4 regions of the Yersinia hibernica genome follow, and region 4 is predicted to be linked to each of the others. Evidence: predicted binding sites of a transcription regulator. Region 4 holds the regulator's gene; each other region holds the start of a gene.

Region 1 (3,208 bases), 1.2 Mb from region 4:
TTGGTGGTCAATGCTTGGGTTAACCCCGGCGCTTTGGCATCCGCTTCAATTATTTGGCTGGAATGCGCATGATCCGCAGTCACGATGACCAGTGTATTGCCATCCGCACGGGCAAATTCCAATGCTTTTTGCACCGCTTCGTCTAAGTCAACGGTCTCGCCAAACTGGCCACAAGGATTGGCGGCGTGATCTTGTTTATCAATAGAGGCTCCTTCAACTTGCAAGAAGAAACCATTTTTATTGGTTTTCAGGAGGTCAATAGCCTTTTCAGTCATGACCGCCAAGGTTGGAATATCTTTAGTTCGCTCAGCATTGCTTTCACAAACTACCGGTGGTTTGTCCACATTGCCGTGATAAGAGGCTTTCGGCCCCTGCCAACGAACCGGCATGTTACCTGGGCTGAATAGCCCTAACAGCGGTTTTTGTTGGTTAGCCTGTTTGGTTGCATTCAGGTCATCAAGGTTTTCGACAATCACATAACCCCGAGCCAGTGCCTGGTCACGCAACGATTGGTCTTTCCATTCACCTGCTTTAGCCAGTTGGCTGAATGATTTCGAACCGCCGCCCAAGGTCACATCAGCGCGCCCTTCAATCATTTGTTCGGTGATAGAGCCCCGGCCGCCATTCTCCAATGCATTGGTGCTGCACTTCTCGCTGGTTTCTTCCGGGCCGTAGCACTTGCGCCCCGTAACATGGGCGAATTGTGCGGCAGGCGTTGCATCTTGCAATTCAGCGGTTGAAACATTGCCGGTGGCTTTACCCGCTTTTTTAGCCAGCTCCAACAGTGTGGCGTGGTCTTTACCCAACACATCCACGCCGAGTGCCCCATTATAGGTTTTCACCCCTGATGACCAGGCGGTAGCCGATGCCGCTGAATCAGTCACATAATTGGGTTTCTGCGTTTTTTTATCTAATGAATAGTGCGTGTATTGCCCTGTTAACGGCAATGCATCAATCCCTTTAAAGAAACCACCGGCTCCCATCGCATAGTTACGAGCAGACGTAATCTCTGAGTCCCCCATCCCATCGCCGATCAGCAGAATGACATTTTTTGCCGTTTTGTTGGACAGTGAGTTGCGAAGAGCTTGGGTTTGATCTGCAGTCAAACGGCGAGCGCCACCAAATTGGGTGATATCACCGTGGGCGCTGCGATCGTATAAACCGGTGGCCGCGGCCACCGCATGGTGGGCGAACAGGGAGCTGCTTAATATCAGAGTTGATAAGGCTATGCCGGACAAAGTGGATACGCGGTTCTGCATCAGTAGAGTTCCTTGTTGTAAAACAGTAATACAATTTGTATTGATTGGTTACAACGGATACTAAAACAGGCGAATGACGCTTTTATGACAATCGCAATTAATTATTATTCCTTATCTTTCAGGGCCATTTACCCTGACCTCTGCCCTTGCCCGGACTCCTTAGAAACTGGGCTAAATCAGGCCGCCATTGGCGCGCAGCACTTGCCCATTGATCCAACCGCCATCTTTACCGACCAAAAATGATACCGCCGCCGCAATGTCTTCTGGGGTGCCTAATCTTTCCAGTGGGGTCATTTGGGCCATTTTTTCAATCAGTTCTGCGGGTTTACCCTGCAGGAAAAGATCCGTAGCCGTTGGCCCTGGTGCCACAGCATTAACAGTAATATTGCGGCCGCGCATCTCTTTTGCCAGGATTGCCGTCATTGTTTCCACTGCGGCTTTGGTCGCCGCATAAACAGCATATTTTTCTAACTTCAACCCCACGACGCTCGTGGAAAAATTGACGATGCGGCCGCCCTTTCTCAACCGTTTCGCGGCTTCCCGCATTGCGTTGAAGCTGCCTTTCACATTAATTGCCATCTGGCGGTCAAAATGTTTATCATCACTGTCGGCAATGGTACTGAGTGACATAATGCCGGCGTTATTGACCAAAACATCCACACCACCAAAAGCAGCCTCTGCTGTTGCAAATAATTGAGCCACAGCAGCGGGATCACTAACATCACCTTGCGCACTCATTGCATGCCCTCCCGCTTGTTCAATTTTACGCACCAATGCTTCGGCTTTATCACCAGCCTGAGAATAATTGATAACAACCGTATAGCCATCCTGCGCCAAGCGCTCAGCGATTGCCGCGCCAATTCCCCTTGATGCACCTGTAACAATAGCGACCTGTTGAGTGGAATTCGTCATAATATTCTCCTGAGCGTGAGTTTCATTATCTGTCTGGATTCGTGGCGAATGATTAAACACTCGGCCACTTAAAGCGCTAGATACAGCATGTCACTTTTCGTCATTCGGATAATCACCTATTATTCGTTCACACTATCCGAAAAAGTCGAACAATAGTATGGACAGAATTGATGCAATGCGTGTGTTTATCAGAGTCGTGGAACAGCGCAGCTTTACCCAAACAGCGCAAGATTTGAATTTGCCGCGTTCTACCGTCACGGATGCGATTAAGCAGCTTGAAAAACGGCTGAATGTGCGCCTATTACAACGCACCACCCGGCATGTCAGCCCAACACTGGATGGAGAGGCATACTATCAACGTTGCCTACAGATTATTGCTGACATCGAAGATGCTGAAATGGCGTTCGCGGATGCCAAACCACGAGGTTTACTGCGAATCGACGTGCAGGGTACCTTGGCTCGTCATTTCGTATTGCCGCAATTACCCGATTTTATTGCACAATACCCAGACATCGAATTATTTATCAGTGAGGGTGATAGACTCGTCGATTTGATTCGCGAAGGTATTGACGGAGTATTGCGCGTCGGCACATTACAAGACAGTGATATGGTGGCCCGCCGTGTGGCACTTCTGCCACAAGTGACCTGTGCTGCGCCGCGTTATTTGCAACACTATGGCACCCCGTGCACACCGCATGAGTTAGCCGGGCATCGGATGGTCGGATTTCGTTCCAGTGCCAGCGGTGGCTTAATGCCGTTAGAATTCGCTGTCAGCCCTACACCGCCCCGCCTATCACCTGATTGTCAAAAAACGAGCATTCAAGCAGTAAAATTACCCGCCGTTTTATCCGTCAGTGGTGCTGAAAGTTTTGTTGCTGCCGCTCGACTGGGGTTAGGGATAGTACAAGTGCCGCGTTACCATGTTGAACCTGATTTATACGCTGGAACATTGATTGAGGTATTGCCAGAATATACGCCACCTCCGATGCCAGTCTCTTTCCTCTATCCGCACAATCGGCAATTATCACCACGCGTGC
Region 2 (3,208 bases), 1.9 Mb from region 4:
GCGCCACGGGCATACGGATCCCAATATGGGGCGCCCAGGCCGGTGAAGGCTGGCACCACATACACGCCATTGCTGTCTTTGACTTTCGTCGCGAAATATTCTGAGTCGAATGAGTCGCTAATCAGTTTCAGTTCATCGCGCAGCCATTGGATAGAGGCCCCGCCAATAAACACGGCACCTTCCAGCGCGTAGTTCACTTCGCCACGTGGGCCACAGGCGATGGTGGTTAAGAGGCCATTTTTGGATTGCACCACTTCAGTGCCGGTGTTCATTAACAAGAAGCAGCCAGTGCCGTAAGTATTTTTCGCCATCCCTGGTTGCACACAAAGCTGGCCGAACAGTGCCGCTTGTTGGTCACCGGCGATACCGGCGATTGGAATACGTGTGCCGCCTTTACCACCAATGTTGGTTTGGCCGTAAATTTCTGACGATGGGCGAACTTCTGGCAGCATAGAGCGCGGAATGTTCAGCGCTTTCAGCATGCGCTCATCCCACTCTTTGGTGCGGATATTGAACATCATGGTACGCGACGCGTTGGTGTAATCCGTTACGTGTACGCGGCCCTGTGTCATGTTCCACACCAACCAAGTGTCTACGGTACCAAACAGTAACTCGCCACGCTCAGCGCGCTCACGTGCGCCCTCTACGTTATCAAGGATCCATTTTACCTTGGTGCCAGAGAAGTAAGGGTCGACCACCAGCCCAGTATTGAAGCGGATGTATTCTTCCAAACCTTCTTTTTTCAGTTTTTCGCAGATTTCCGCTGTACGGCGACATTGCCAGACAATGGCGTTATACACGGGTTTACCGGTTGCTTTATCCCAAACAATGGTCGTTTCACGTTGGTTGGTAATGCCGATACCGGCAATTTCATCCGAGCTGATACCGGCTTTGGCCAGCACTTCAACCAGTGTGGAGCTTTGGGTTGCCCAGATTTCCATCGGGTCATGCTCAACCCAACCTGCTTTCGGGTAAATTTGGGTGAATTCGCGCTGAGAAACACTCACGATATTGGCATCGTGGTCCAGCACCACTGCTCTGGAGCTGGTGGTTCCCTGATCAAGCGCGACAATATATTTCTTTTGAGTAGTATTTTCAGTTGTCATAGTTAGCCTACTTTTAAGTTGCCGTTTATACCCGCCATCTTGCGCGTTGCTGGTGTATTGGCTGCACCATGAAATCTAGCGGGCATATTGAATTATCTATCAATTACGCTTTGCGTTCTGTGGTCGTCACCGTGGTTTCTTCATCATCAGCAGCACACACATCACATGGCAAATGGCGGCCAATCAGAGCGCGATAGCCGAATGCGCCCACTAATGCACCCACGATAGGCCCAAATATTGGCACCAAGAAGTAAGGAATGTCGCGCCCGCCCGTGAAGGCGACTTCGCCCCAGCCGGCGAAATAAGCAAAGAGTTTGGGGCCAAAGTCACGTGCTGGGTTTAATGCGAACCCGGTCAGTGGGCCCATTGAACCACCGATAACGGCAATCAGAATACCAATCAGGAGCGGGGCCAGTGGGCCGCGGGGAATGCCGTTACCATCATCCGTCAGCGCCAGAATCAGGCACATCAAAATAGCGGTAATCACTGTTTCAACCAAGAATGCCTGGAAAACAGAAATGTGAGGATTAGGATAAGTAGAGAAAATGCCAGCCAGATTTAGGCTCTCAACACTGCCGCGTGCTATCTGATGAGTTTGTTCAAAATCGACGAACAGGTTGTAGTAGAGGCCGAACACCAAGGCCGCAGCACAAAAGGCCCCGGCAATTTGCGCCAAAATGTAGGGAACAACTTTACGACGATCGAAACAGGCAAATAACCACAAGGCAATGGTGACTGCCGGGTTAAGATGAGCACCTGAAATTGCTGCCGTGAGATAAATGGCCATGGCAACGCCCAAGCCCCAAATGATACTAATTTCCCACTGCCCAAAACTGGCCCCTGCCAATTTTAATGCAGCGACACAGCCCACACCAAAAAAGATGAGTAGAGCGGTACCGAGAAATTCCGCGATACATTGGCCCTTCAAGGTCGAACTAGCGGTTTGGCTCATAGTAGATGTCCTAGAGACAGAGATTTATAGGGTATTTCTTATTTTTGCCCTTCAAACGCAAAGGGAGTGATGTAAATTTATCGTTAACGAGCACAAACGAGAAATAGCGAAATCAAAATGTGTGTGGTTCGTCATAAAAATGAGCGATTTCGCGTTGTTCGCGGCTGTTAAGGGACTTTAAAAGTGTGATCAGACCAGTGCTTTCGTCCTCAGTTGTTAAGCGGGTGTATAACTTTACATTATGGGTCATAGAGGTTTTTCAGTTTTTGCTGATGGTTCCTGACATGAAATTGCTACAGAGTGTGGTTTGTACCGGTATGGCGCTAGACAGGGGGGGACTGGCTACATACAATCGCCCTACAGGGTCATTGCTTTACTCGACCATCGTTTTTATCAAACTGCGTGTGCGCTCGGGCATATAGCGCGATAAATCAGTATTCACCGCAGTTTCATTTGTCGGGGGCTGCTTTAGTGAATGCAGCCACTGAAGTTAAGAATGATGACTGCGACCAAGAGATGTACGCCTTGCTACCATAAGGGGACCGAAGAATGTCATTTGAAGTATTTGAGAAATTGGAAGTTAAAGTTCAGCAGGCGATTGATACCATCACTCTGTTACAGATGGAAATTGAAGAGCTGAAAGAGAAAAATAACACCCTGTCCCAAGAAGTTCAGGAGGCGGCTGGTGGTCGTGAAGCGCTAGTGCGCGAAAATGAGCAACTGAAACAAGAACAGCATGTTTGGCAGGATCGTCTGCGGGCACTGTTGGGAAAGATGGAAGAAGTCTGATTTCTTATGCCCTTCATACTTGAAGCCGCAGGGTTGTTAACTGCCACTTCAATGATTTTGGCTGTAGAATAACATTCTGTTATTGAAAGAAATTTGTCACATAGTGACGTCAAGTAATAGTGACTGTGGGTCAAAAAGCAAAAGGGCGATATCAACATCGCCCTTTCTTATGCAATCAGTGGAATATTACTCAATATCCAAGGGTTCTTCTGACAAGATGATCCCGGTGTTGTCTGCGTACAAGTGGTCACCGGAGAAGAATGTCACCCCGCCAAAATTAACGCGGATATCACTCTCACCAATACCTTCATCTGCGGCACCGACCGGGATGGCGGCCATCGCCTGGATACCAATATCCAAT
Region 3 (3,208 bases), 1.6 Mb from region 4:
TCAACAACCTCGCCAATGAAGTACAGCCCGGGCACTTTATGGGCTTCCATGGTTTTAGAGGAGAGTTCTTGGGTATCGACCCCGCCAATAGTGACTTCAGCAGTGCGATAACCTTCCGTTCCATTAGGTTGTACACGCCATTCTTGCAGATTTGCTATCAAAGCTGCCTGCTGCGGCGTATTTAACTGTTTCAAGGTGACATCCGGCAGTTGCCCCAAAGTCTGGAGACACTCCACTAGCCGCTTCGGTAACCGCTGGGCCAAGGTGTTTTTCAATGTCTGATTAGGATGTGCTTGCCGCTCAGTATTGAGGAATGCCGCTAAGTCAGTATCAGGAAGTAAGTTAATGCTCACATACTCGCCAGGCTGCCAGTAGCTTGAAAGTTGTAAAATGGCTGGCCCAGAAAGGCCACGGTGGGTAAATAAAATACTCTCACGGAAGCTGACACCATTCTCCGCCGTCACCACCGCAGGAACAGAAACACCGGAGAGGGTTTGCAGGTGCTCTAGCAAAGGCTTATGCAGGGTAAAAGGCACCAATGCCGCACGGGTCGGCAAGACTTTCAAACCAAACTGTTCTGCCAGTTTGTAGCCCAAGGGAGAGGCCCCCAGCCCCGGCATCGATAGGCCGCCAGAAGCCACCACAAGTGAGTGAGCGCTTACTTTCTCATCATTCATCTGCAATATAAAGCCGCTATCAATTTTTTCAACCGAGCGAATATCACTACGCAGCCGAATGGTCACTTGCCCCAATTCACACTCTTTTAGCAAAAGCTCCACTACTTGCTGTGCCGAATCATCGCAAAACAATTGCCCCAAGGTTTTCTCATGCCAGGCGATGTTGTAGCGATTCATGAGGTCAATGAAATCCCATTGGGTATAACGCGCCAAAGCAGATTTACAGAAATGTGGATTTTGTGAGAGATAAGCCGCAGGTTCGACAAACATATTGGTGAAATTACAGCGGCCACCGCCAGACATTAGAATCTTGCGCCCGGCTTTCTTGCCATTATCAACCAAAAGTACCCGACGCCCAGCTTGCCCGGCCTGGGCCGCGCAAAATAGGCCCGCAGCACCTGCGCCTATCACTACCACATCAAACTGTTCCACACTGGGCCTCACTGGGTAAAATCATCATCACTGCAAAATTGTCCATTTTCTCGCCGTCTTGCGTATTATTTATTCATTCAACTGATAAATTCGTGGCGAATGATTGTAAGTCGCTCAGTGTCAGGATGCTATAGTAAGAAAATGTCTCAGACGGTAAAACTAAGTAACCTGCTGATATAACATACATATGTTGCTCAAAAAGACAGATTCGTCTGCGGTCATGTCAAAAAAAGGTCATATTTTCCTTTTCCCCACCCCCCATTGTCACTGATAATGCGCCGCGTTCATGTCCACAAACTGGCGTAACGCTTATGCTACATCTTTTCGCTGGCCTGGATTTCCATACCGGCCTAATGTTAGTTCTTGCTTTGTTGTTTGTGCTGTTTTACGAAGCCATCAATGGTTTTCATGACACAGCCAATGCGGTTGCAACCGTAATTTATACCCGCGCCATGCGTTCACAGGTGGCTGTCGTGATGGCAGGGGTATTTAACTTCCTCGGCGTGATGCTGGGCGGATTGAGCGTGGCTTATGCTATCGTTCACTTATTGCCTACTGATCTGCTGTTAAATGTTAGTTCGGCACATGGGTTGGCGATGGTCTTCTCTATGCTGCTGGCTGCGATTATCTGGAATTTGGGCACTTGGTATTTCGGTATCCCAGCCTCCAGTTCACATACGCTGATTGGTGCAATCATCGGTATTGGTTTAACCAATGCATTAATGACCAGTACATCTGTAGTAGATGCGCTGAACGTTCCTAAGATGATTCAAATCTTCCTGTCATTAATCTTATCCCCGATTGTGGGTCTGGTTATTGCTGGGTTGATGGTGTTCCTGCTACGTCGTTACTGGAACGGAACCAAAAAGCAGCAACGTATTCATCTGACACCCGCTGAACGAGAAAAGAAAGACGGTAAACGCAAACCGCCATTCTGGACCCGTACTGCACTGATTATATCGGCTATTGGCGTGAGTTTCTCTCATGGTGCTAACGATGGTCAGAAAGGGATTGGCTTGATCATGCTGGTATTAATCGGCGTGGCTCCGGCTGGATTCGTCGTGAATATGAATGCAACAGGCTATGATATTGCCCGCACCCGCGATGCAGTGACTCATCTGCAACAATATTATCAGCAGCATGTTGAAGTATTACCTCATGCTGTCGCACTCAAGCCACTGGTACCGACACCAGATACATTGCCGAATACACCAGCCCAGTTCCACTGTGATAGTTCACGCGCCATGATAGCAATTGATCATGCACAAGCGCTGTTAACGAATCTGCAAAGCTATGACGACCTGACGGTCGACCAACGTAGCCATATGCGTCGCTTGCTGATGTGTGTTGCAGAAACAGCTGGAACCGTTGCCAAACTGCCAGAAACCAGTGCTGAAGACCGCCGTTTCCTCAATAATCTGCGCACAGATTTGTTAGAAACCGTGGAATATGCACCCACCTGGATTATCGTTGCCGTCGCTCTGGCCCTGTCTTTGGGTACCATGGTTGGCTGGAAACGCGTGGCCGTGACTATCGGTGAGAAGATAGGTAAGAAAGGCATGACCTATGCCCAAGGGGTTTCTGCCCAAATGACGGCCGCAGTATCTATTGGTATCGCCAGCTATACCGGTATGCCAGTATCGACAACTCAAGTGCTTTCTTCTGCTGTTGCCGGCACCATGTTGGTCGATGGCGGCGGTGTGCAGAGCAAGACGGTGAAGAACATTATGTTGGCGTGGGTACTCACCTTGCCAATCTCTATTCTTCTTTCCGGCGGGTTGTACTGGGTCGCGTTGAAGTTTATTTAGTCCAGCGGATGTGTTGCTATCACAGGGCGCGTTAAGCGGAACTGTGATGATACTCAAAGTGCTAACACCGAATTGACAGTAAATAAAAGGCGGCCTGATTAGGTCGCCTTTTTACATACTTTTATGCCAAGAGTTCATACTAATACCACAACATTAACCCCACCAAACTCACTACGACCAAGCCACATAATGCGCTGGTCAGAATAAATTGCCCACGTAACCTTTCACAGCGGCGAATAAACTCCGGATCATGATGATCAAGATAACGTTGAGCAAAAATATAACCGACTA
Region 4 (3,208 bases):
TAGACCAGATTAGACACCGCGCTGCGCAGTTGATCTTCATTACCGAACACTTTGAGTTGCTCATTGATACGGAAAGTAATTTCATGACGCCCGTCGCTTAATGCTTGCACCTCATGCTGCAACATTTTCAGCATACGCGGAATATCGACCTGTTCATTCATATCTATACTTGGCGCAGCTTCAATTCGCGACAGCGTCAATAATTGTTTCACCAACCCATCCATACGTTTGGTCTGTTCCTGCATCGTCCCCAGAGCTTTATCCCGTAATGGCCCCGCCAACTCTTGATCGTGCATCATTTCCAGATAGCCCTGCAAGACGGTCAGAGGAGTGCGCAGCTCATGACTGACATTGGCAAAGAAATTACGCCGTGCCCCTTCGAGCTGGCGCATTTGGGTAACATCACGGGCCACCATCAGCAATTGCCCCTCAGAATATGGCATCACGCGGAACTCAACGTAATAACCATTATTCAGTTGCAGGGTCAATGGGCGGGAAAACTCTTGCTGCTGTAGGTACTGACTGAATTCAGGGTAGCGCAGCAAGTTAAGAATATGCTGGCCATTATCTTCCGGCCAACGGAACCCCAGCAATTGCTGCGCCAAACCATTACACCAGAAAATATTGCCATCAATTGTCGTCATAACGACTGCATCAGGTAATGATTCGGCACCGCTACGGAACCGCTTGATAAGTAAAGCCAATTCACGCCGCCGCCGCCGGTTGCGCAATTGCATCTGATATAAGCCGTAAAATAAAGGTTCCCAGCTCCAGCGCCCCGCAGGCGGAGTCATGCTGCGGTCTAACCACAGCCAATGAGATAATTTGAGTTGGTTATAGAAATTCCAGACCAGCGCCGCGATAACTGAAACCAATAATAGCCAAGGAAGGTGCCCGATAAAGGCACCTAACAATAATGCGGGCAGACAAAAAAGGGCCAGCTCTAACGCCAGCGTTTTCCATGATAAACGTTCTAACACAACGAATTCTCCGGCACTGAAAACTCAGTAGCGCGTTGAGAAACGGTATCCGGTTCCCCGGACAGTTTGTACCATTCTGTCATGGCCATCAATTTCAAGCGCCTTACGTAGCCGACGAATATGCACATCAACAGTGCGGTCTTCTACATAAACGTTAGTGCCCCAGACATAATTAAGCAACTGTTCCCGGCTGTAAACTCGCTCAGGATGGGTCATAAAGAAGTGCAATAACTTAAACTCGGTCGGCCCCATATCTAGCGCTTGCTCATTGGCCATCACTCTATGCGAGGAAGGATCTAAACTTAACCCTTGCATTTCAATCACTTCTTCAACTGCCATTGGTGAGATCCGGCGCATAACAGCTTTGATGCGCGCCACCAATTCTTTGGGTGAAAAAGGTTTGGTAATGTAGTCATCAGCTCCCACTTCCAAACCGCGCACTCGGTCTTCCTCTTCGCCACGGGCGGTCAACATCATCACTGGGATATCGCGGGTCAGCGCTTCACGTTTCATGTGTTTAATAAACTGAATACCTGAACCTCCAGGTAACATCCAGTCCAATAACACTAAATCGGGGAAAGGCTCCGATAAACGAGTCACTGCACTGTCATAGTCCTCGGCTTCTAACGGTTGGTAGCCATTCTGTTCCAACACAAAACACACCATCTCACGGATGGGGGCTTCATCTTCAACTACCAGTATGCGTCTTGCCATCATTAACCCTGCCAGTAAGTTAGTGGTCACTACTTGATTTCGGAAGCCATTATGCGTCACTTTTATGACATTTTTATGAAAAACATCGCGCTCTTGCAAGCAATAAGCATAGTGAAAAATTTCATGATAATTGTAAAATGCAGCACTCAAGTTTGCGAGGCGTCTCGGAGATTTCTCTCTCCCCCTGCTTTTGGCCGCGACATCCGGCGGGCAACGTTTATAATCAGCGCCATTATCTTAGAAAGACCACCTGCCATAGCGGGAGATTTATGCGCATTATTCACACCTCTGACTGGCATCTAGGCCAGCATTTCTTTACCAAAAGCCGTGCGCCTGAACATCAGGCCTTTTTGCACTGGCTTATTGAACAAATTGAAGAAAATCAGGTTGATGCGCTGATTGTAGCGGGTGATATTTTTGATACTGGCTCGCCACCCAGCTATGCCCGTGAGCTGTATAACCGTTTTGTCGCCGAACTCCAAGCAACAAGTTGCCAGTTGGTTGTGTTAGGGGGGAATCATGATTCAGTAGCAACACTGAATGAGTCTCGGGGTCTGCTTTCTTATTTGAATACCACCGTCATTTCTTGCGCTAATAGCAATCTGGATCAACAAGTTATTATTCTGAAAGACCGTCAAGGCCAACCAGCGGCCCTACTTTGCGCGATTCCTTTTTTGCGACCACGCGATTTAGTCACCAGTCAGGCCGGTGAATCCGGTGGGCAAAAACAACTGGCATTACAAGAAGCTATTGCCGCTCACTATCAGGCGCTTTATCAGCGGGCAGTGGTACAGCGCACTGAACTAGGGTTGCCCCTACCTATTATTGCCACCGGGCATTTAACCACCGTGGGGGTCACCACCACCGACTCGGTGCGTGATATTTACATCGGCACATTGGATGCTTTCCCGGCTCAAGCTTTCCCCCCGGCGGATTATATTGCGCTGGGCCATATCCATCGCGCTCAGCAAGTGGCAAAAACCGAGCATATCCGCTACAGCGGTTCCCCCATCGCGTTAAGTTTTGATGAGTTGGGCAGAGAAAAAAGTGTCTATTTGGTTGAGTTTGCTCAGCAAGCTTTAGCATCAGTGACCCCACTCTTCATCCCACAATTTCAACCAATGAAACTCGTCAAAGGCGATTTGGCGCAAATAGAGCAACAGCTAGCCGAATTTGCTCACCATCAGGGCTTACCGGTATGGCTAGATATCGAAGTCGTAACACAGGACTATCTCACTGATATTCAAAGGCGAATACAGGCACTGGCTGCGGAACTGCCAGTGGAAGTGGTACTACTACGGCGCAGTAAAGAGCAGCGCAATCACAGCATTGAACGCCAAGAAAAAGAAACTCTCAATGAGCTAAATGTCACGGATGTATTTGAGCGCCGGTTGGCGCAAGAGGCGGATTTAGCCGAGCCACGCCAAGAGCGCATGCGCCAAATGTTCAATCAAGTGGTGGAGGACATCACACAAGGTAAAGATGCTGCAGAGGAACAACTGACATGAGAATTT

The links. Region 4 encodes PhoB, which activates phosphate uptake and scavenging genes when phosphate is short. Its sites were predicted from a motif close to CTGTCATAAAACTGNCNNAT; they were not measured.
Positions count from the first base shown of each region.
Region 1: phoA (alkaline phosphatase) is a predicted target of PhoB. The motif match lies at 1,331-1,350, and genes of this name have one in related genera.
Region 2: D5F51_RS00510 (MIP/aquaporin family protein) is a predicted target of PhoB. The motif match lies at 2,187-2,206, and genes of this name have one in related genera.
Region 3: pitA (inorganic phosphate transporter PitA) is a predicted target of PhoB. The motif match lies at 1,330-1,349, and genes of this name have one in related genera.

Region 1 covers NZ_CP032487.1:1,795,189-1,798,396, reverse strand. The annotation lists gene phoA (alkaline phosphatase) at 1-1,259, opposite strand, end outside; gene D5F51_RS08505 (SDR family oxidoreductase) at 1,431-2,171, opposite strand; gene D5F51_RS08500 (LysR family transcriptional regulator) at 2,329-3,208, shown strand, end outside.
Region 2 covers NZ_CP032487.1:106,697-109,904, forward strand. The annotation lists gene glpK (glycerol kinase GlpK) at 1-1,106, opposite strand, end outside; gene D5F51_RS00510 (MIP/aquaporin family protein) at 1,210-2,058, opposite strand; gene zapB (septal ring assembly protein ZapB) at 2,608-2,847, shown strand; gene rraA (ribonuclease E activity regulator RraA) at 3,034-3,208, opposite strand, start outside.
Region 3 covers NZ_CP032487.1:4,537,481-4,540,688, forward strand. The annotation lists gene D5F51_RS21290 (BaiN/RdsA family NAD(P)/FAD-dependent oxidoreductase) at 1-1,109, opposite strand, end outside; gene pitA (inorganic phosphate transporter PitA) at 1,421-2,917, shown strand; gene uspB (universal stress protein UspB) at 3,057-3,208, opposite strand, start outside.
Region 4 covers NZ_CP032487.1:2,951,155-2,954,362, forward strand. The annotation lists gene phoR (phosphate regulon sensor histidine kinase PhoR) at 1-980, opposite strand, end outside; gene phoB (phosphate response regulator transcription factor PhoB) at 1,005-1,694, opposite strand; gene sbcD (exonuclease subunit SbcD) at 1,964-3,202, shown strand; gene D5F51_RS13970 (SbcC/MukB-like Walker B domain-containing protein) at 3,199-3,208, shown strand, end outside.